3 regions of the Bacillus sp. 179-C3.3 HS genome follow, and region 1 is predicted to be linked to each of the others. Evidence: riboswitches for the same ligand, from Rfam matches in the RefSeq annotation. Region 1 holds a riboswitch; each other region holds the start of a gene.
The links. A riboswitch is a leader RNA that binds a small molecule or an ion and turns the genes downstream of it on or off. The one in region 1 is predicted to bind S-adenosylmethionine.
Positions count from the first base shown of each region.

Region 2: it holds a riboswitch for S-adenosylmethionine, as region 1 does, so the genes downstream of both, AB1K80_RS00550 (sugar ABC transporter substrate-binding protein) here and AB1K80_RS11455 (phosphoadenylyl-sulfate reductase) in region 1, are expected to answer to the same signal.
Region 3: it holds a riboswitch for S-adenosylmethionine, as region 1 does, so the genes downstream of both, mtnW (2,3-diketo-5-methylthiopentyl-1-phosphate enolase) here and AB1K80_RS11455 (phosphoadenylyl-sulfate reductase) in region 1, are expected to answer to the same signal.

Region 1 covers NZ_JBFEFT010000016.1:72,705-80,354, reverse strand. The annotation lists gene AB1K80_RS11470 (dihydroorotate dehydrogenase) at 1-477, shown strand, start outside; gene pyrF (orotidine-5'-phosphate decarboxylase) at 449-1,153, shown strand; gene pyrE (orotate phosphoribosyltransferase) at 1,161-1,799, shown strand; SAM riboswitch class I at 1,972-2,076, shown strand; gene AB1K80_RS11455 (phosphoadenylyl-sulfate reductase) at 2,311-3,012, shown strand; gene AB1K80_RS11450 (inorganic phosphate transporter) at 3,026-4,090, shown strand; gene sat (sulfate adenylyltransferase) at 4,148-5,284, shown strand; gene cysC (adenylyl-sulfate kinase) at 5,299-5,892, shown strand; gene cobA (uroporphyrinogen-III C-methyltransferase) at 5,921-6,703, shown strand; gene AB1K80_RS11430 (sirohydrochlorin chelatase) at 6,750-7,535, shown strand; gene AB1K80_RS11425 (bifunctional precorrin-2 dehydrogenase/sirohydrochlorin ferrochelatase) at 7,516-7,650, shown strand, end outside.
Region 2 covers NZ_JBFEFT010000001.1:106,758-114,407, reverse strand. The annotation lists gene AB1K80_RS00565 (GTP pyrophosphokinase family protein) at 1-87, opposite strand, end outside; gene AB1K80_RS00560 (ABC transporter permease) at 173-1,183, opposite strand; gene AB1K80_RS00555 (sugar ABC transporter ATP-binding protein) at 1,180-2,676, opposite strand; gene AB1K80_RS00550 (sugar ABC transporter substrate-binding protein) at 2,746-3,864, opposite strand; SAM riboswitch class I at 4,033-4,142, opposite strand; gene AB1K80_RS00545 (branched-chain amino acid aminotransferase) at 4,582-5,673, shown strand; gene AB1K80_RS00540 (hypothetical protein) at 5,719-6,123, opposite strand; gene AB1K80_RS00535 (6-phospho-beta-glucosidase) at 6,254-7,582, opposite strand; gene AB1K80_RS00530 (PTS lactose/cellobiose transporter subunit IIA) at 7,579-7,650, opposite strand, start outside.
Region 3 covers NZ_JBFEFT010000002.1:185,656-193,305, forward strand. The annotation lists gene motB (flagellar motor protein MotB) at 1-246, shown strand, start outside; gene AB1K80_RS02645 (MarR family winged helix-turn-helix transcriptional regulator) at 280-735, opposite strand; gene AB1K80_RS02650 (ATP-binding protein) at 941-2,446, shown strand; gene AB1K80_RS02655 (Spo0E family sporulation regulatory protein-aspartic acid phosphatase) at 2,488-2,730, opposite strand; gene AB1K80_RS02660 (1,2-dihydroxy-3-keto-5-methylthiopentene dioxygenase) at 3,029-3,559, opposite strand; gene AB1K80_RS02665 (methylthioribulose 1-phosphate dehydratase) at 3,572-4,213, opposite strand; gene AB1K80_RS02670 (2-hydroxy-3-keto-5-methylthiopentenyl-1-phosphate phosphatase) at 4,177-4,872, opposite strand; gene mtnW (2,3-diketo-5-methylthiopentyl-1-phosphate enolase) at 4,873-6,093, opposite strand; SAM riboswitch class I at 6,194-6,295, opposite strand; gene AB1K80_RS02680 (pyridoxal phosphate-dependent aminotransferase) at 6,340-7,530, opposite strand.

The DNA of each region.
Region 1 (7,650 bases):
AAGGACGTCTCAGCGGTTCCTGTCTATGTCAAACTGTCTCCTAATGTGGCCAATATTGCCCAGATTGCTAGAGCCATTGAAGCTGCGGGGGCAGATGGGCTCACGATGATCAACACCTTAATTGGCATGCGTTTGGATTTAAAAACGGGGAAACCCATTCTTGCCAATAAAACTGGCGGACTATCAGGCCCTGCTATAAAACCTGTTGCTATTCGAATGGTGCATGAGGTCAGTCAAGCAGTTTCTATTCCGATCATCGGAATGGGCGGGGTACAAAGTGCGGAAGATGTACTTGAATTTTTACTAGCAGGCGCAAGTGCAGTAGCGGTCGGCACAGCTAACTTTGTGAATCCATTGATTTGCCCAGAAATCATTGAAGAACTGCCAAACGTTTTAACAGCTTATGGCTATTCATCTGTTGAGGAATGTATCGGAAGGAGCTGGAAACATGAAGCATTTGCCCATCATCGCGCTTGATTTTCCATCAGGACAGGAGGCGCTTGCCTTTTTAGATCCTTTTGAAGGGAGTCCATTATTTGTGAAGGTTGGCATGGAGTTATTTTACCAAGAGGGACCGGCCATCCTTGAAACGCTGAAAGAGAAAAATTGTCGCATCTTTCTTGATTTAAAACTTCATGATATTCCAACAACAGTACAAAAAGCGATGAACCGCCTTGCAACACTTGGTGTTGATTTGGTCAATGTACATGCAGCCGGTGGGAAAAGAATGATGCAAGCCGCAGTGGAAGGGCTCGACTCCGGTACGCCAGCTGGTCAAAGCAGGCCACAAATCATTGCGGTTACCCAGCTGACAAGTACATCAGAAGATATGATGAAAGAAGAGTTACTCATTAACCGCCCGCTAGAAGAAACGGTGTTGCATTATGGACAAATGGCATATGAGAGTGGGCTCGACGGTGTTGTCTGCTCTGTCCATGAATCGAAAAGGCTCCATCTGCACATCTCACCTTCATTTCTTACCGTCACACCCGGCATTCGCTTGCCGAATGATCAAACCGATGACCAAAAGCGTGTAGCAACACCTGCCTATGCGAAAGAGCAAGGCGTTTCGCAAATTGTCGTCGGGAGATCCATTACAAAAGCAGCAAAACCGATTGAAGCCTATCAGCAAATTTTGAAAGAGTGGGAGTGACTGCTGTATGAAAACAAACATCGCAAGACACTTATTACAAATCAAAGCCGTTTCCTTGAAACCTGATTCGCCATTTACATGGGCAAGCGGGATTAAATCACCGATATATTGTGACAATCGCTTGACCTTATCCTATCCCGAAGTGAGAAATGACATTGCGGAAGGGTTAAAAGATTTAATCCTCACTCATTTTGAAGGAGTAGAAGTGATCGCCGGCACAGCAACGGCAGGAATCCCTCATGCGGCATTAGCGGCAGATCGTTTGAATCTACCGATGTGTTATGTCAGAAGTAAACCAAAAGCACATGGGAAAGGCAATCAGATTGAAGGTGCGGTATCGTCCGGTGAAAAAGTTGTTGTTGTCGAGGATCTCATTTCGACAGGCGGCAGTGTTCTTGATGTTGTGTCAGCACTTCAAGCAGAAGGTTGTGACGTATTAGGAGTTGCGGCTATTTTTACATACGGACTGCCAAAAGCAACAGCTGCGTTTCAAGAAAAGAATATGCCGTATGTGACGCTCACAGACTATGATACGCTGACAGAAGTAGCACTTGAGATGAAGGCAATCGATCCTTCAGCTATGAATAAACTCAAACGCTGGAAATTAGACCCTTCCTCTGCGTCTTGGATGGAAGAGATGGTTTGATACGCTGTGCCTAGCTGCACGATAGATTCTCTTTAAGAGTGCCCATTTGCACAGCTTTTGTATTTGGTTGGAAATAGTAAAATAGACTCAATTTCAAATGAAAACTAATCCTATCAATAAAGTCGGGTTGACTTTTGTTTGAATTGTGTTAATATTTAAGACAAATTATAACAACTTATCCAGAGAGGTGGAGGGACTGGCCCAATGAAACCCGGCAACCTGCTATACAAGCAAGGTGCTACTTCCTGCAAAATGATTCTATTTTGAAAGATAAGGAAATCGTACGCTTCCTCATCTTTCTTTCACTGTGAAAGGAAGATTTTTTATTTGAACGGTGAGGATGAAGAGGAGATGGAAGTCAAACAAAATCATTATAAGGGATAAAAAAAGTCGTTGTATTCACTGATTGGGGATATGATACAGATCGATCTGATGGAAGATCCGCTCGTATAATAAAAACGCTAATACAAATAACGTGCAATTTAAGGAGTACTCCGGAAGGGGAGAAACGATGTTAACTTATGAAAATTGGGAAGAACCGTCCATTACATTTCAAGAGGATGATCTATATAAAGGCGCCTTATCAGTACTGAAATGGGCGTATGGACATTATGGAGATCAGCTTGTGTATGCATGTAGTTTTGGCATAGAAGGTATTGTGCTCATTGATCTCATTGCGAAAGTGAAAAAAGATGCGCGAATTGTCTTTTTAGACACAGGGCTGCATTTCAAAGAAACGTACGAGACCATTGATGCGGTGAAGGAAAGATATCCAGGATTAGATATTGTGATGAAAACGCCTGAGTTGACAGTTCAAGAGCAAAACGAGCAATACGGTGATAAGCTGTGGGAAACCAATCCTCAAAGCTGCTGCCATATGCGGAAGGTGATTCCGTTACAAGAGGTGTTATCTGGCTACCCAGCATGGCTTTCTGGCTTACGCCGAGAGCAGTCACCAAAAAGGGCAGGAACAAACTTTTTAAACAAGGATGATAAATTTCAATCTATCAAAGTATGTCCACTTATCCACTGGACGTGGAAGGACATATGGAGATATGCATCTAAAGAAGACCTTGCTTACAATTCGCTACATGATCAAGGTTATCCGAGTATTGGGTGTGCACCATGTACACAGCCAGCATTTACAGCGGATGATTTGCGATCTGGAAGATGGTCAGGTACAGCAAAGACAGAGTGCGGATTACATGAGTAAGGGAGCATAATCTATGGAAATAGCCGCAATTTTATTTAGTCTATTCTTTGCTTTAAACATTGGCGCAAGTGGAGCAGCTGCATCTATGGGGATCGCTTATGGATCTGGTGCCATTCAAAGACCTATCTATGCTCTCATCGTTTGTGCAATTGGAATTTTAGCAGGATCGGTGATTGGTGGCGGTGAGGTCGTCAAAACGATCAGTTCTGGTATTATGCCAGAATCAGTGATTACCCTTGAAATTGTGTGTATCATTATTGGTTCTGCTGCATTGTCACTTTTCATTGCAAATTTGATGGCGATCCCTTTGTCCACAAGTGAAGTCACTGTTGGGGCTGTCGTTGGTGTTGCCGTAGCGTATAAAGTGTTATATGTGAAATCTATTTTAGTCATCGTCTCTTTTTGGGTGATCATCCCAATCGTTGCTTTTGTTTTTACATTTGTTGTAGTGAAAATCATCAGAATGTTCCCAAAACGAACATTGTCTAAAAAAAGCACGAGTATATTAGCTGTTGTATTAATTATGACTGGTTTCCTTGAAGCATTTTCAGCCGGCATGAACAATGTCGCTAACGCGGTTGGCCCACTTGTCGCCTCGGGGGTTTTGACCGTTGGGCAAGGAACACTTTACGGCGGGATTTTCGTAGCGCTCGGTGCCCTTTTACTTGGCAGGAGAGTGCTTGAAACAAACGGTAAAAAAATCACACGTTATCAAACGGGCGAAGGCATTTTACTATCTGGCACAGGCGCTGGACTTGTGATTGTGAGCTCCATTTTTGGGCTGCCAGTACCACTGACGCAAATCACTTCGTCGTCAATCATTGGACTTGGAATGGCAAAGGGTGGACCAAATATTTTTCACAAACATGTCGTGAAAAAAATGCTGAGAGTGTGGGTCGTCTCTCCCTTCTTATCACTTAGTCTATCGTATCTACTTGTTAGCTTTTTCCTAAAAGGAGACTATTATTCTATCTTTATCATGATGAGTGTTCTATTTGCCTCACTTGGTGCGCTCAGTCTGATGAAGGCTGTGAAAAATGAAAGTAGCTCTATTCATGAGCAGGGCGGCGGCATTTAATCTTAAATCCGACTATTAACATCTAATAAATATGAACATCGAAAGGAAGATGAACAAATGAGTTTAACACCACATGGTGGCGTATTAATTAATCGAGTAAATGAAGCATATGATCTTAGCACGGCGGCGAAGGAAATCGAACTAGATGCCATTTCTTTTGCAGATCTTGAACTCATTGCAATTGGAGGGTATAGTCCAATTGAAGGATTTTTAACAAAAGCTGATTATGAGTCAGTTGTAAGTCGTATGAGATTAGCAAGTGGTCTTGTTTGGTCTCTTCCGATCACGCTGCCAGTCACAAAGGAAAAGGCAGAGGAAATTCATAAGGGTGATATTGTGCGTCTATCGTACAATGGAACAGTATATGGGATCATTGAAGTCGAGGATCAATATACACCAGATAAGGAAAAAGAAGCTGTCAATGTGTATAAAACAGATGACCGAAATCACCCAGGTGTGAAAAAATTATTTGAGCGCGGTGACACGTACATTGGTGGTAAAATTACACTAACGAAACGCAGTGAAAAACCATTCCCGCAATTTACGTACGAGCCAGAAGAAACAAGAAGACATTTTAAAGAAAATGGATGGAAAACAATTGTTGGGTTCCAAACGAGAAACCCTGTCCACCGTGCCCATGAATATATTCAAAAGACAGCACTTGAAACAGTAGATGGTTTGTTTTTAAACCCACTTGTTGGCGAAACAAAATCTGATGATATTCCAGCAGACGTGAGAATGAAAAGCTATCAAGTATTATTGGACGGATATTACCCAAAAGATCGCGTATTTTTAGGTGTATTTCCTGCTGCTATGCGTTATGCTGGACCAAAGGAAGCGATTTTTCATGCACTTGTGCGTAAAAATTATGGCTGCACCCACTTCATTGTTGGAAGAGATCATGCGGGTGTGGGTGATTATTATGGCACATACGAGGCGCAGGAGCTATTTGACCAATTTACAAGTGAAGAAATTGGGATTACACCATTAAAATTTGAACATAGTTTTTACTGCAATACATGTGAAGCGATGGCAACACCAAAAACGTGCCCACATGATAAAAGCGAGCATGTCATTCTTTCAGGTACAAAGGTTCGAACAATGCTGAGAAACGGTGAATTGCCACCGAGCACGTTCAGCCGAAAAGAAGTCATAGAAACACTCATCGAAGGATTAAAAACGACGGTATCTTAAAAGGAGGGTATGACATGTCGAACGAACATATTGTGTGGCATGATTCATCTATTACAAAAGAAGAATATCATCAGAAAAACAACCATAAAAGCGGGATTATCTGGCTAACAGGTCTTAGTGGTTCTGGTAAATCGACGATTGCCAATGCAGCGGCAAGAGAGTTGTTTGAAAAAGGCTATCAAGTGACTGTTCTAGATGGTGATAACGTTCGCCATGGACTCAATAAAGATTTAGGGTTTTCAGATGAGGACCGTAAAGAAAACATTCGCCGCATCGGAGAAGTGGCGAAGCTGTTTGTAGAGCAAGGAACAATCGTCATTACTGCGTTTATTTCGCCATTTCAAGAAGATCGTCAAACCGTTAGACAACTCGTGGAAGCCGGAGAATTTCATGAAGTGTTTGTAAAATGCGATCTTAACGTATGTGAAGAGCGTGATCCAAAAGGTCTTTATAAAAAAGCAAGAAACGGTGAAATACCGTTTTTTACGGGAATTGATTCACCTTACGAAGAGCCAGCGTCACCTGAGCTTGTACTAGATACAGGTGAGCTATCGCGTGAGGAATCCAAGCAGCAGCTTGTAGATTATGTAATCAACACATTGAAATAATCGCCTGATGGCAGGGGGAGAAAGCAGGATGGGGAAAGTATACATTGTTGGGGCTGGACCGGGTGATCCAGATTTAATCACATTGAAGGCCCATAAAGCCATACAACAGGCAGATGTCATTTTATATGATCGTCTTGTCAATCAAGAGATTCTCGCCCATGCCAAACATGATGCAGAATTAATCTATTGTGGAAAACTGCCAAACCATCATACGATGAGACAGGAAGCCATCAATGAAGCACTTGTGGCCCATGCAAAGGAAGGGAAAGTTGTCGTTCGTTTGAAAGGCGGCGATCCCTTCGTATTTGGAAGGGGCGGTGAAGAAATTGAGTGCTTGGCTGAACACCATATCCCGTATGAGGTGGTGCCAGGCATTACATCTGGTATCGCGGCGGCAGCTTATGCAGGTATCCCTGTCACACACCGTGAATTCAGTTCTAATGTCGCCTTTGTCACAGGGCATTATCAAAAAGATGTGCACTTTGAAGAAAAGTGGGAGGCACTTGCAACAGGTATTGACACCCTTGTCATTTATATGGGTGTCAAAAACGTGGAAAGAGTGCAGCGGTTACTGATAAAAAATGGACGGGACCCTGAAACGCCTGCAGCATTTATACACTGGGGAACCACCGCCAAGCAAAAGACCACTTGTTGCACTGTCGCGACGTTGTCTGAAACGGTTCAAAAAGAAGGAATTGAGCACCCTAGCTTAATCGTTGTTGGAGATGTCGTCCATTTTCATCAAAAGCTGAACTGGTTTGAACCAGAGCTCACCGAACATCACATCAATGGGGAAAAGACACGTATTTAAACCGTGTCTTTTCGTCTGATCAGACATGATGGCAAGGAGGAGTCAAATGAAACAAGCTGTACTTTATGTCGGACATGGAAGTCGGGTCAAAGAAGCACAAGATAAAGCCATTTCCTTTATGAAAAGCTGTATGCCGCTAGTGGAGGCGGATATACAAGAAATTTGCTTCCTAGAGCTAACAGAACCTTCGATCGAAAAAGGATTTGAAACATGTGTGGAAAAAGGGGCGACTCATATTGCCATTGTCCCACTGCTCTTGTTAACCGCCATGCATGCAAAATCAGATATACCAATCGAAATTGAGAACGTAAAAAGTCGTTTCCCTCATGTGCATGTCACATACGGAAAGCCAATTGGTGTGAACCATGAGGTGACAAAAGCAGTTGTGGCAAGGATACAGGAAGCTGGATATCAAGGAGAAAGGGCAAAGATTCTTTTGATAGGACGAGGTAGCTCTGACCCTGATGTGAAGCGTGATGTTTTCGGCATTGCCGATGACGTTCGGCTGATGCTTCCTCAAGCAGAGGTTCTTCCATGTTTCATCACAGCATGTGGACCGAATTATCGAGACGTACTCACACAGTTGCCTCGAGAAGATGATACGCCTGTGTATCTCGTTCCATATCTTTTATTCACAGGGATTTTAATGAAAGAGATCGAAAGCGAGGCAGATCAGGCGAGAAAACGACTTGGCGATATCCGTGTATGTCGATATATTGGGTTCCATCCACACGTGAAAGCTGCTTATATTGAGCGCGTGAAAGAGACCATGTTAAACAAAGAGAATGCGTTTGATTTTCAAGGAGAGCATCATGTTACCAGTCCATCTTGATTTATCACATAAACGGGTCCTCATTGTTGGCGGTGGGCCGATTGCGGCAAGGAGGGCGCATACAATATGTACCGAGCCTTGCGACATCACGATCGTCAGTCCGGATATTTGTGAT
Region 2 (7,650 bases), on a different contig from region 1:
TAGCGCAAATTTATAGACTAATAGTTCATTTTTCCAATCTTCCATGACATTTTTCAAATCTTCTACATGGGTTACTGACAGATTCATTTCTATTTGTCATCTCCTTTTGGCAAGCGGCTTTTACACCGATGTCCAATGACTAGACGGAGAAACGACTCGTTTGGTTTTAAATTTAGCTACGCTGTTTGTAATAGGTCAGTGCCAACGCCAACGCAAGGACAGATCCTTTTACGATGTCCATTGCGTAATAAGGGACAGACATCATGACCAAACCATTTTGTAAAATACCGATGAGGACAGCTCCTATAAATGTACCAAATGCATTTGGCTTGCCTGCGCCCATGACTGAAAAACCGATGAAGGCAGCAGCTACTCCGTCCATTAAGTAGGGGGTTCCTGCATTAATTTCTGCTGTCATGACTCTCGAAGCCAGCACAATGCCCCCAATTGCTGCAAATAAAGCCGATAAGAGATATGCGACGAATTTGTACTTGTTGACATGAATACCAGACAATCGAGCAGCTTCCTTATTCCCGCCAATGATGTACATAAATCGCCCATGCTTTGTATAAGTCATAAAGATATGCGCGAATAGCACAATCGCCGCCATAATGAGAATGATATAGGGCACCTGACCGATGTGACTAAAAAAGGCTGGAATCGTCCCAGTGGAGAAGGTGCCATCCGGCATGACCATATTTTCTGAAATGGTCGCTCCTTTTGTATACGTTTGAGCCAGCCCTTGTATGATAAACATCATAGCTAACGTCATGAGCATATCTGGGATCTTCATTTTAACAATCATCCATGCATTCAACAGACCGACAATCATTGAAGCTGCAAGTGCAGATAGAATGGCAAGGAGTGGGTTCTGCGAAAACCATACAAACATGGAAATAACAATCGCATTAGATAACGTGGCAACGGAGCCTACAGATAAATCAAAACCATTCACGGACAATGAGATCGTTATTCCCACTGCAATAATGGTTACGATCGAGATTGACCGTAAAATATTGATGAGGTTTCCAGATTGTAAAAAGGCTGGATTCGCAGCCGAAAAGACGACAATTAAGACAACAATCGTTAAAATCGTGCCATATTGATAAAAGAAATCAAACAGTTGAAATGATGACTGCTGTTTTTTCCTTTGTTGAACAGGTGAAATGTGTCGTTCACTCATGATTGTCCTCCTGTTGAATGATATAAAAGTTCTTCTTCCGTCATTGGCCGCTTCATTTCCCGGGCAATGCTGCCATCATAAAGCACATAGACACGGTCTGCTATGCCCGCAATTTCTGACAGTTCACTTGAAGCATAAATGATTGATTTTCCACGATCAGCAAGTTCAGCAATCAGAGAAAAGATGTCCTTTTTCGCTCCAACGTCCACGCCCTTCGTCGGTTCATCAAAAATATACACATCGGCTTCAGCTAACAGCCATTTGCCTATGACAACCTTTTGCTGATTTCCACCAGATAGATACTTCACCTTCGTTTCAAGAGAAGGTGTTTTTACGCCAAGTCGCTCGACCATTTCTTCGGCGGTTTGCTTTTCCTTCAGTCGATGGATAAAGCTGAATATCCGTGTGAAGACGGATAGGCTTGCTGTCGTTAAGTTCCACCCTACTGTTTCCTCTGTCAAAATGCCTTCTTTTCTCCGTTCCTCAGGCACTAAGGCTAGTCCTGCTCTTACTGCTTGATGAGGTGAGTTGATTCTCACTGTTTTCCCGTGAATCTGCACAGTGCCCGTGCTTTTTTCAGAAGCGCCAAAAAGAGCTTTGCATAATTCTGTTTTCCCTGCTCCAACAAGGCCTGCGATGCCTAGAATTTCTCCCTTCTTCACATGAAAATGAATGTGATCCAGTTTATCAGGATCTGTTAAATCTTTCACGTCCAGCACAACAGGGAAATCATTCGAAAACGTACGGGTTGGGAATTGCTCATCTAACGGGGCTCCTAACATCTCTTCAATAACCTGTTTCGGGTCCGTTTCTTTGACAAGATGTGTCGCCACGCTCGATCCGTTTCGCATGACGGTCAATTCATCACAGATGGAGAAAATTTCTGGCATGCGGTGGGAAATAAAGACGATGCCCGTTCCATTTTGTTTCAGCTGTTCAATCAGAGAGAATAATTGACTAGTTTCTGCATGGCTGAGCGGTGCAGTTGGTTCATCTAATATTAAAATGCTACATTGAGCGGAGACTGCCTTCGCAATGAGCACCATCTGCTTTTCTGCAAGCGTTAATTCACTGACAAGCCGCTTTGTGGAGAGGTTGATCTCCATCTCCTTCAGCGTTTGAGCCGCCTGACGATGAAGCTCCTTCCAGCGAACAAACGGCTGCCGCTCAATTTCATGCATCATCATATTCTCACCAACACTTAAATAGGGCACAAGAGCTGTGTCGACTTCTTGATGGACAGTCTGCACACCGTATGTGGCCGCATCCTTTGGTGTGTGAATAGATGCCAATTGCCCATTGATATGAATGGTCCCTTGTGCATGTGAATAGGCCCCTGATAATACTTTCATTAAAGTCGACTTCCCAGCGCCATTTGCTCCGATCAGCGCATGTACCGTCCCTTTTTTCAACGTAAAATCAACTTGATCTAATGCCTTGACCCCTGGAAATTCAATCGAAATCTGTTTCATGTGAACAAGTGGCGATGTCATAGGTGTTCTCCTCCAATGATCGTCATCTGAAAAATGAAACACTCTCTAATGAAAGAGAGTGCATGTTGATTATTTTGCATAATGGTTCTTTAAGGTTTTCATCCAGTCCTCTTCAAAGGCAGAAGATGAACCAAATCCCTTCACTTCTTCCGCAAGGTTCACCATATTGATGGCTTTCCCTGCCTGTTGGAGCTGCTTTTGTGAGATAAGTGAGGCCTCAAGGTCATAGGAAGAAGGTGTTTCCTCTCCAGCTATTTTTTTCGCAAGGATTCGAACGTCAACCTCCCCAATTAGCTTTGGATCTACTGCTGCTGTATACTTCCAAGGGCTGTCTTTCGTCGTCATTTCCTGAAGATCCGCATTTGAGACATCAATTCCATAGATCTTGACTTCTGTTCTTCCTGCTTCTTTTAAAGCTCTTGCCGCACCGATCGCAAATGCATCCCATGTCGCGAAGATTGCATCAAGCTTGCCCTTCGGATATTTATTGAGCATTGCCGCGACAGCATTTTGCGTTTGCACGGATGTATCAGAAGATGCAATACCAAAACGGTCAATCTCTTTTATCCCTGGATGCTTCTCAAGGGTTTCTTGGTATACCTTGTTTCGTCTGACCATTGGCGGAAATCCATCTACCCACAGATAGGCAATGTTCGCTTTCCCATTAAAATCAGCGACGAGTGTGTCCAATGACTTCTTGGCTAATTGTTCATCATCTTGAGAGGTGACTGTGACGCCTTTGATATCCTTCAGCTTAGGGTTTGAATCAAATGCCACAACTGGAATTCCCTTCGCTGTAATCTTCTTCACATCAGCGACTGTCGCCTCATCATCTCCATGGGAAATAATGATGCCATCATAGTCTTCTTCTAGTGCCTGGGAAATCGCATCATGGAACTTCGCTGTATCTCCATTGGCTGTATACACATCAACCGTAAAGCCTAGTGCCTCACCTTCTGCTTTTGCACCAGCTAAAAATTGCGCTGTGTGGTCATCTCCACCAATTTTGCGGATGACTTTAATCTTTGCCCCCTGCCCTTTTGCAAATCGCTCTGGTACATTGTCAAAGGAAACATTTTCGTTCGTTTTCGCTTTTGATCCTGAGCTTGATCCCGCTCCACAACCAGTTAATACAATGGTTAGTACCGTCAATATCACAAGAAATGATGTCAAATTGTTACGCTTCATTGCTGTTCCTCCTCAAAGTTGTTTATTTTCCCCATAGGAAAACTAGGTAAAAGTGTTAGACCTCACCCGTCAACCCATGGATTGATTCAAAATAGAGACAAAAAAGCCTCTCTTTTTAAAGAGAGGCTGGATGACCGTTGCATAAGATATGTATCGGATCGTCTTCCTCTCTTATCTGTCAAAGCTTTGATCGCTTTGCAGGAATTAGCACCAATTTCTAAAGTAGAAACGGTTGCTGGGCGTCATAGGGCCAGTCCCTCTGCCTCTCTTGATAAGAGATTCGTATGAAATTTTGCGTTAAATGTTCCCTTTACTTTAATGCGATGTCACATCGTTGTCAATCACTTTTTTGAATATTTTTAAAATGACTCACTCAATCTGATAAGTAGGAGATGCTAGCTTGACAGGATTCATGCGACGTTGCCCATTGCCATGTAGTAGTCAAAAGGTGTATAGTTGAAAAAAAATCTGACAGAAACACAGCCCGCTTTTTAATTATCTGATTAATCAGTTAATAACGAATCTGGATTTTATTTCTTTTTTAAGAAGGTGGTGGCACAGGTAACTTACAGTAGAGAGAAGGAAAGCGCTTTACCTGAATTTTCTCATGAGAATTCCAGAAAACCTATTGCTAATATTTCGTGAAGGTATAGAATAGAATCATAATTATTTCGTATTATTAGAATTTTCAAATAATCAATAGCAAGGAGATTTACAATGCCAAAACAACCCATCCGTGTAGAACTCAGTTCAACAAAAAAACCAAAACCTCAATCTGATCAGCTTGAATTCGGGAAAATCTTCACAGACCACATGTTTGTGATGGATTATTCAACTGATAAAGGCTGGTACGATCCAAGGGTTATTCCCTATCAAGCGATTCCGATGGATCCAGCTTCTATGGTTTACCACTATGGTCAATCTGTGTTTGAAGGCTTAAAAGCGTATGTTTCTGACGATCAAAAAATTCTATTATTCCGTCCAGAAAAAAACATGGAACGCCTAAACAGATCCAATGATCGCCTGTGTATCCCTCAAATTGATTCAGAAACTGTGTTAGAGGGGTTAAATGAACTCATTCGCATTGATAAGGATTGGGTACCTGATGCAGAAGGAACTTCTCTTTATATTCGTCCGTTTATCATTTCCACTGAACCTTATTTAGGGGTTGCACCGTCAAACACGTATAAACTCATCATCATCTTGTCTCCGGTGGGCTCCTACTATAAGGAAGGCATTCACCCTGTTAAAATCGCCGTTGAAAATGAATTTGTTCGTGCCGTAAAAGGCGGAACAGGTAATGCTAAAACAGCTGGCAACTATGCATCAAGCCTAAAAGCACAGCAAGTGGCTGAAGCAAAAGGATTTTCACAAGTTCTTTGGCTTGATGGGGTTGAGAAAAAGTACATTGAAGAAGTAGGCAGTATGAACATCTTCTTTAAAATCAATGGTGAGGTCGTCACGCCGAAATTGAACGGAAGTATTCTAGAAGGCATTACACGGAACTCTGTGATCGAACTGTTAAAGCATTGGGACATTCCAGTGAGAGAACGTAAAATCTCAATTGATGAACTCATTGAGGCACACAAAACAGGTGAACTGGAGGAAGTGTTTGGAACAGGGACGGCAGCCGTCATTTCTCCTGTTGGGGAGTTAATTTATCACGACCAACAATACGTCATTCAAGATGGGCAAACGGGTGACATATCGAAGAAATTGTACGAAGCCATTACTGGCATCCAAAAAGGGACACAGCCCGACATCTTTGGTTGGACAGTGGAAGTCGATTCTGTCGTGAAGCAGGCATAACATAACAAAGAACCCTTCATCGTGAAGGGTTCTTTTTCCTTTTCATCAAATCGTCCACCAAAACAAGATCGATACACACACAATGAGCCCTGCATATATCCACCCTTTCCATTTGATATGACGCTTTTTTTCAATCAACAAAAAGACTTCCGGTAAAAAGATAGTGATGATTTCAAGTATAAAGATCACAATATAAATGAATGGAAGTGGATTCATCTGGAGGTTCGTAATTCCTGGTCCTCCTCCAATTGTCGTCAAATACATCAACAAGTTGGTCACCGGGATTGTAAAACAAACCAACAAGCGAAATATATAGATCCATCTATATGATTGATTCCGTCTAAGACCAATAAACGAAGCGATGATACCATACAGAAACAGCACCAACGTGCCAAAACTAAAAATAGGGTGAAAATAAAAACCATAAATCATTAAGCCGAATAATATCATATTTCTGCACCTCTTTCTTTTCAGCAGTACATACTGTTTTACGGGTGAATCCTTCCTATAATACTCCTTTATTCCAAGTATGCATATGGTGAAAACATAAAAAATGACCCCATCAAGGGGCCATTCCATTTTATGCATTCACTTGTTTGAAAAATTGGGGTAAATACTCACGATGCGCTTCTAGCATTTCATCTAGAATTTCCTTTGCCACCTCATCAGATGGGACGAGTGGATTGATCGTCATGGCGACAAGCGCTGTGTGATAATCCCCTGTTACAGCTGCTTCCGCTGCTACACGTTCGAATGATTTGATTTGTTGAACAAGTCCCGTTACCGCAACAGGTAAGTCTCCTATCGCAATCGGCTTCGGTCCATCTTTTGTGATGATACAGTTCACTTCAACTGCTGAATCAGCCGGAATGCTGGCAATTGCCCCTCTGTTCATCGTATTTACTGGTTGGATGTCATGTTTATCGTTATAGATCGAGCTAATTAAATTACATGCCGCATCACTGTAATAAGCCCCACCTCTTTTTTCAAGCTGTGGTGGTTTGATCGATAAATCTGGATCTTTATAGAGTTCAAATAATTCTTGTTCGACTTGCTGGACGACCTCTGCTCTTGTGCCTTTCTCTTGCGCCGCCTTTTGTTCTTCTTCCAACATATCTTTCGTTTTATAATAGTAGCGGTGATATGGACAAGGAATGACGCCTAATCCTTTGACAAATGAAGGCTCCCAGCTTTTCGCTTCAATGTTTTGCATAGACCACTGGCTATTTGGGTTTCCTAATTCATCTAGCACTTGATCTAAAATACTCACCCCATCTAAATACACATCTAATCCATACACCATGTGATTCAGACCAGCGAACTGTACTTCAATCCGTTCAACATCTACATCAAGTGCCTTTGCAATCCCCATTTTGATGCCAATTGGGACGTTACAAAGCCCGACTACTTTCTTCAGCTTTGTGTAGCGTAAAACGGCTTCTGTCACCATACCTGCTGGATTTGTAAAATTCACAAGCCATGCATCCGGACAAAGCTCTTCCATATCCTTCACGATATCTAAAATAACAGGAATGGTTCGCAATCCTTTCAATAACCCGCCTGGTCCATTCGTTTCCTGACCAATGACACCGTATTTAAGTGGAATTCTCTCATCTTTTGCTCGTGCTTCGAGCAACCCAACCCGAAATTGTGTGGTCACAAAGTCTGCATCCTTTAAAGCGGCACGTCGATCAAGTGTCAGGTGAACTTCAATTGGAAGACCCGCTTTTTCAATCATGCGCTTTGCTAGAGCACCGACAATGTTTAATTTTTCTTGCCCCGCTTCAATATCGACAAGCCATAATTCTTTCAAAGGCAATTCATGATATCGCTTAATAAATCCTTCAACTAGTTCCGGCGTATAGCTTGAGCCACCGCCAATCGTGACAATTTTGATTCCCTCTTTCATGAATTGACACCTCCGAATTGCTTCATCTTTTCATGTAGTTCAATGATTTCTGTTGCTAGTTCTTTGAC
Region 3 (7,650 bases), on a different contig from region 1:
AGCGGACACACAGACAATGTGCCAATTAAAAATTCAGACTTTCAATCCAATTGGTATTTAAGTGCCATTCGCGCTGTTAACTTTTTAGATATTCTTCTTGAAAACTCCGACTTAGACCAAGAAAACTTTAGTACAAAGGGATATGGAGAATTCAAACCAATTGCTTCAAATGATACAGCAGAAGGTAGAAGTAAAAATAGACGCGTAGAAGTTCTCATTTTACCGATTGAGAAAAAAGCAAAATAAAAAGGAAGCCTGTGGCTTCCTTTTTATTTTATGCTATTCTTTATGGTCGTATAAATGCTTTGCACGAAGTCCCACATGTTTAAGCATATCAATGCAGGCATCCTTCTCTTCTTCGCTCAGCACACTAATCATTTCATGTATTTCTTTCGCATGATCTGGGAAGATATCGTCTAGCAACGCCCGTCCTTTTTCTGTAATATGGGCAAATGTCACCCGGCGGTCTTCAGCACAAGCTTTACGACTGAGTAGTTCTTTTTTCTCTAATTTATCCACTACATACGTAATACTTCCGCTCGCTAGGAGAATCTTATCACCAATTTGTTGAAGCGGTTGATCCCCTTTATGATAAAGCAATTCTAATACAGCGAATTCAGTCGGATTCAGACCGTGCTGAATAATATGCTTGTTCATATGGTGGTTAATTGAACGATACGCACGTGATAATACAATAAACAATTTCAATGATTTTTCAACATTTTTATTTTCCATTTTTTATCATCCTTTATGTCATACAACCCACTTACTGTGACATTAATAAACAATAAGTAAAATGTCAATATGTTGGTCAATAAATAACATGAAAATAAGCCTATACCGAATCACCTAATTTTTTAAAAATGACACAAGTGATCGTAATGAAGATTATTTCAATGCTATAATAAGTCTATTAGGTAATACGTTGGAGCGATGAATGATGAGCATACTGAAAGGGTTTTGGAAGAAAATCAGACTGTATCTTATTTTGGTGGTGCTTCCAACCCTAATCATTAGTTATTTTATCTATGAAAAAGAAACTGAAAAAATCGATTTAAAAAACAAACAAACGGCGACACTCATGTTAAATATTCACAAAAACCAAATGAATTATTTAATCAGTGAAACAGAAGCGAGATTAACATCCCTCGCGATGGGGTTTGATCAGCCGCTAGAAACGAAAAAAGTCCAACACATCCTAGAGAAAATCTATAAACAAGAACCTCGTTTTTCAGGCTTGTATCTCTTAAATGAAAAAGGAGATGTCACTGCCAGCACTACCCCGTTAAAAGAAAAAGTCAATTTATCATTCAGAGATTATTTCAAGCGCATTCAAATCACAAAACAGACTGAGATTACAGATAACTACATAAGTAGAATTACGAAACAACGCATCCTCTCTATTTGTGTACCTGTCTTAGATGAGAATGATCAAGTCACCAATGTATTAGTCGCTGCGATTCAAATTGATTATTTAAGAAATATCATGAACGTATTGAATCCAGATCTTCATTTTAAAATGCACAACCAACATGGCGATGTGGTGTTTACAAGTGGCCCACAGCCAGCATCTGAAAATGACCGAACGGTGTCGACATATTTAGATGAAAATAGCTGGAAGCTAGAGGTTTTCCCGCAGCGAGCTACAGTATCTGAAGTCCTATCTGTTATGCTGTTTCCTCTATCAAGTGCATTTATTTTATTAAATATTTTATTCACGCTTGTCCAATACATGATGTTAAGACGACAAACCCAACAAGAACGTCAGCAAAATGAAGCGCAAAAGCTTGAGTTAATTGGGACACTTGCAGCAAGTACCGCACATGAAATTCGCAACCCTTTAACCGGTATTAGTGGATTTATTCAATTGCTTCAAAAGAAGTATCATTCTGAGGAAGACAAGCTCTATTTCTCTGTCATCGAGGAAGAAATTAAACGAATCAATCAAATTGTTAGTGAGTTTCTTGTATTAGGGAAACCAACTGCTGAGAAGTGGCAGAATAATTCCGTCAAAGAAATTGTGAGCGAAATCATGCCTATCGTTTTCTCAGAAGCCAATCTGTATAATGTTGAGGTTGATTTACAAATCAATACGATTCAAGATGTTGGTGTTTATTGCACAAAGGATCACATTAAACAGGTCGTATTGAATATAGCAAAAAACTCATTAGAAGCCATGCCTAATGGTGGTCACTTGAAGATTATGATTGAGACTGAAAAAGAACAGGTGATTATTAAAGTGAAAGATACAGGTGAAGGAATCCCAGAAGAAATGCTTACACACATTTTCCTTCCATTTATTACGTCGAAGGAAAAAGGAACAGGTCTTGGGCTTGTTGTTTGTAAACGAATCATTTCGATGTATGGCGGGACAATTGATATTCAGAGTGAAGTGAATAAAGGAACAACGGTACTCATCATGCTTCCTTCTGCACACTCAGCATAGCTACATTCAGCCGGTTTGCATACGCAAGTCGGTTTTTCCTGTTAGTAAGAGGGACGATTCACTGATAAGAGACTCATTTGAGACACAATATCATGAAAGGAAGTCACAGCTTGTTGCTCATGTGATAGAAGGTATTGATACTCGTTCATCAGGTTGTCCAATTCTTGACTATACTTGATTGTCATCTCAGCTGTGTATCCTTCTACTTGTGCCGCTTCTACCATTTGTTTTCTCTTTTCATCAATTGACATTAATAACTGTTCTTTCTTTACATACATATTCATCTCATCTCAGCTCCCGCAATGAATTCGTCTGTCTACGCTTTAAATGAACCGACACCAAAATTATACTTTATTTGTAAATTAAATTAAATATGCTTATTTTATTTAATTTTTGACAGTCTAAAGACCTTCTACCCAATCATTTTAAGGTGTAAACGTCAAATTTGGCGGGACTGACTCAAAAGTTCAACAGAAATTTCTCCTATGCAGAAGTGTAAAAAAAACAAGTTTTTCCCCGTTTTATGTCTAATTTACTAAAAAAAGCTGATCTTCCGTCTTCACGGAATGATCAGCTCTCACATCATATGGTTTCTTCTTCGTAAATTGGCACCCAGCCCTCAGTCGTGACAAAAATGCGAACGGCAACTACTTTGCGATCTTCTTGCAGTGTAAAGTAATGGCGGATATGAGGAGGCACTGAAATTAAATCGCCTGGGTTTAGTCTTACATCAAAAAAGACGCCATCCTTCCCTTGAATCGCAAAGATTCCATGTCCACTCACAATAAACCTCACTTCATCGTCTGTATGATGGTGCTCGCGCTGGAAGTTTTGAAGTAGTTCATCTAAATGAGGTGTCGAATCAGATAACGAAATGACATCCTGTGCTTTGTAGCCTCTTCGCTCAGAAATGGCCCTAATTTCATCTTGGAAGACGGTCAAAATTTCTTCTTTCTCTTCATCAGTTAAATCATACTTTTCTGATAATGAACTTGGTAGTTTTGCAATATCCCAATGTTCATAAATGACACCTTGTTCTTCTAAATATGCCTGAACTTCTTGTTCGTTTTCAAGTAATGTTTTCTCTTCATTATGAATATAAATTGTCGCCATATGTTTCTCCTCCTATGATCTAATAAGTTGGGATTGATAGAGTGATAATTTCAAATGATAACTACATAAAAACTCATATGCCTCTAACACACGCTTTGCTTCAAATGCTGTTTTTCCCCACACCGTAATGCCATGATTACGTATGAGTACAGCTCCTGATTCGTTACCTTCACTTAGATGTGCAGCAAATTGTTCAGCAAGATGCGGGATATGTGCTGGGTTTTCTATAATAGGTAGAGCGACTTCTGCCTCCTCTTCCCAATAACCAAGCGCTTTAATGATTTCGTTGCCTTTAAACCGAATTTCTCCTTGATCCCCATATAGCTCAGATATCACATTATTATCAATTGTGTGCACATGGAGACAGCAGCCTGCATTCGTCCGTTCATACAAGTAGGTGTGAAGCAATGTTTCGGCTGATGGTCTAAGCGTTTCGCCCGGTTCAACTGGCTGACCTTGTGCATCAACAAGCACAAAATCTTCGTTTGTTTCTTTTCGTTTATCCTTCCCGCTTGCCGTCACCAAGAATGTGATTGGGTCATCCGACACCTTGATGGATAGATTTCCGCTTGTTCCAAAGAACCAGTCTCTTTGTGCCAGTTCACGTTTGACTTCGGCTAACTCCTGCCAGCGTTTACTCTTTGTCTCTCCCATTCCTTCACTTCCTTTATTTGTGCGAATTGCGCTTTTAGATCAATAAATGTTTCATACTCTTGGTGGATGACGTTCATTTCTTTACATTCATTCAGTAAATAATCACGGGCAAATGTGAAATCAGCATGCTTTGCCGCCTCTATATCTGTGACCGAATCTCCAATCATGATAATAAAGTCATTCTCATCGGTCAGCTGTCGAATAATGGACGGCTTACAACAGCCACAGCCATTTTGGCATTGCGAATCACAGGCAAAAGGCCATTCAATTTGAATACGCTCCTTTTGAAACGACGCATGATTGCAATAAATAGATTGCTTCTCTACAATGCCCTCAAGTACTGGGTAGACAAAAAAGTCCATTCCTCCGCTTAACACATAAAAAGGAATGTCAGCTTTTTTTAAATAAGCGACAAATTCTTCAAATCCTTCTCGAATCTCTGTATCTTGTAAAATAAACGATTGTATCGCTTCCTTCTGATCACTGTCTAGTAATTGAAACATTCGTCCGACACCTTCTTGAATGGTGATCTCCTTTGACAAAACAGCGTCTTTTAGCTTCGTCCATTCGCTAGGTGCAAACTGTTTCATGATCCTGATAATATTATCGTTTTTCGTGATCGTTCCATCAAAATCACAACATACAATTGGCCTTTTCATCTAATCCTCTACCCTTCCCCAAAGATCAAGTGCTGCTTGTAAGTCTGAACAAGAGGATGCCTGCTGTTCAACCGGAATATCATTTATTACAGCATCAATGATTGATCTAAATGCTTTGCCACCGCCGATGGCTCCACGTGGATGTCCATGAATCCCTCCACCTGCATTGATCACATGGTCGATTCCGAAATCTTTGATTAATTGCGGTACCATGCCAGGGTGAATGCCAGCTGATGGGACAGGGAATGTTCGCTTTACGGTGTCCTCTTTCAGACAAGCTTCATAGATTCCAAGCGCCTCTGCTTTCGGAAGTGCGACAGAGCCATAAGGAGATGGAAATAGACTCAGATCGGCGCCTGCATATCGATTGAGGGTTCCTAAAAGAAGAGACGTTGAGAATCCATATTCAGGAGACGATGTGTATGCCCCGCTCACTGCTGGATGAGCCATGATCGGCAAATGAATCTCTGAATCTTCCGCTAAACTTTGCATCACATCAAGCCCATAGGCATGGACGTTAAACAGCAACGCATCAGCCCCAAGTTCGGCTGCCTTTAAGGCTTTATCTCTTAGATCAAAGGTTCTGCCAGTGAGATTGACTGCATAGAGCGTGCGGTGACCTGTCTCTTCATAGGTTTCCTTTAAGATCCTCTTTCCTTCTTTGATTCGATCTTCAAAAGGAGCGAGTGGACTTTCAAATAAGATTTCATCATCCTTAATGAAGTCAACGCCGCCTAACGCTTGCAGTCGAAGTTGTTCATTTAAATCCGCCATATCACGACCGATCACGCCTTTAAAAATACTCATTAATAACGGACGATCATACACATTTAGCTTCTTTCGAATGCCTTCAATTCCGAATACCGGTCCTGGTAGGTTTTTCTTAAACGCCGTAGAGAATTCGATGTCAACAAGCTTTATTTTCCCGTCCAATGATAACTTCCCGAAAATCGTCGTTAAAACGGCTGGTATATCTGCTGAGAAGTTTGCCTCCGGGTATGCAATGGTCACCTCTGATTGAAACAATCCATTTGGTGTTGCGGCAAACTTCTCATTGACGTTGACCACACGGCCTTTATGTTTTTTGAGCTGCTCCTTTTTGAGCTGCGGCAAATCTGTCCATGATCCGACCGTTAATCCAAGCGCGATCTGCTCCGCTTTCCGGTCCATCTCTTCATTCTCTCGATGTGTTAGTACATATGTCGCCAGTAATTCACTCACTAGGAATCCCCTTTCAATTGCGTCCTGCTTATGTTCAAACAAAAAAACCTCTTTCAGTGCTAGATCAGCGCCTTAAAGAGGTTTCGTATCATTCATCCGAATCTTATCTCTCAGCGCCTGCTGCAAGAATTAGCACCGTGCTTCATGGAAGTCGGTTGCCGGGCTTCATTGGGCTAGTCCCTCTGCCTACTCTTGATAAGAATATTCAATTTTCTTAAATGTTGCCTGAATTATCGCATCGTTCTTTTACGTTGTCAATGACTTTTTTTCAAACAAACCTAACGCAGCAATTCGTTTCACTGCTTCTTTTAGCCGTTCCTCACTTGTTAAAAGACCCACTCTCACGTAGCCTTCACCGTGAGACCCAAAACCGTTTCCTGGTGCAACGACCACATGCGCTTTTTCTAATAATAAGTCCGAAAAAGATTCCGATGTATATCCATCTGGCACCTTTAACCAAGCAAAAAATGATCCCTTCGGTGCCTGAACGTCCCAGCCAATCTCCTTGCAGGCTGCAATCCAAGTATTGCGCCTTTTTTCGTATCGTTCATTTTGTTCCTGTACACATGTTTGATCAGCTAATAGTGCTGTCGCTGCTGCGTCTTGTGTTGCTTTAAAAAGGGAAACAAACATATGATCCTGATATCGCTCAATGGCTTCAATCACAGACGGATTCCCGACAGCAAAACCGACGCGCCAGCCAGCCATATTATATGTTTTAGACAATGTATATATTTCAATTCCTATGTCTTTGGCGCCATCTATTTGCATAAAGCTCACTGGTTGATCTCCATCGAATCCAATGCCACCATATGCAAAGTCATGGACAATACATATCTCGTGGTCTTTTGCCAAAGTGACTGTTTTTTCAAAAAAGGCACGATGGGCCGTTGCACCCGTTGGATTGTTTGGATAATTTAAGTACATCAATTTTGCTTTCTCCTTATGATCATCTGACAATTGATCATAATCAGGTAAAAAATCATTTTTTTCGAGTAGAGGCATTGTCACCATTTCAGCTCCGGCAAGCACAGCGCCCGACCAATAATCAGGGTAGCCTGGATCTGGAACGAGGAGTGTATCACCAGGATTCAGTAAGCATTGGGGTAATTCAACAAGCCCTGCTTTACCACCAAATAAAATCGCAACCTCCGATGTCGGATCAAGGGTAACGCCATACTCTCTTTCATAAAAGGTAGCGGCAGCCTCTTTTAATTCTGTCGTTCCTCGGAATGAAGAATATTGATGATTTTCAGGCTTTTCTACCGCTTCTTGCATGGCTTTCACTATATGTGGCGGAGTTGGCTGATCAGGATTTCCCTGACCTAAATTAATGATATCTGCCCCTTCCTGCATCTTTTTCTGCACTTTTTGGACAAGCGATGCAAAGAACTGCTTAGGTAATTTTCTCAACACATCTGATTGCTGAAATTCCATTTTTTCACCTTCTATTCAAGTTACGTAACAATAAACTCACTGTAATGGATTGTTTTATGAATTGTAAAGCAATTTCGAAAAAAGATTGACACGCGAAGATCAGTTCTGATAATATCTTGA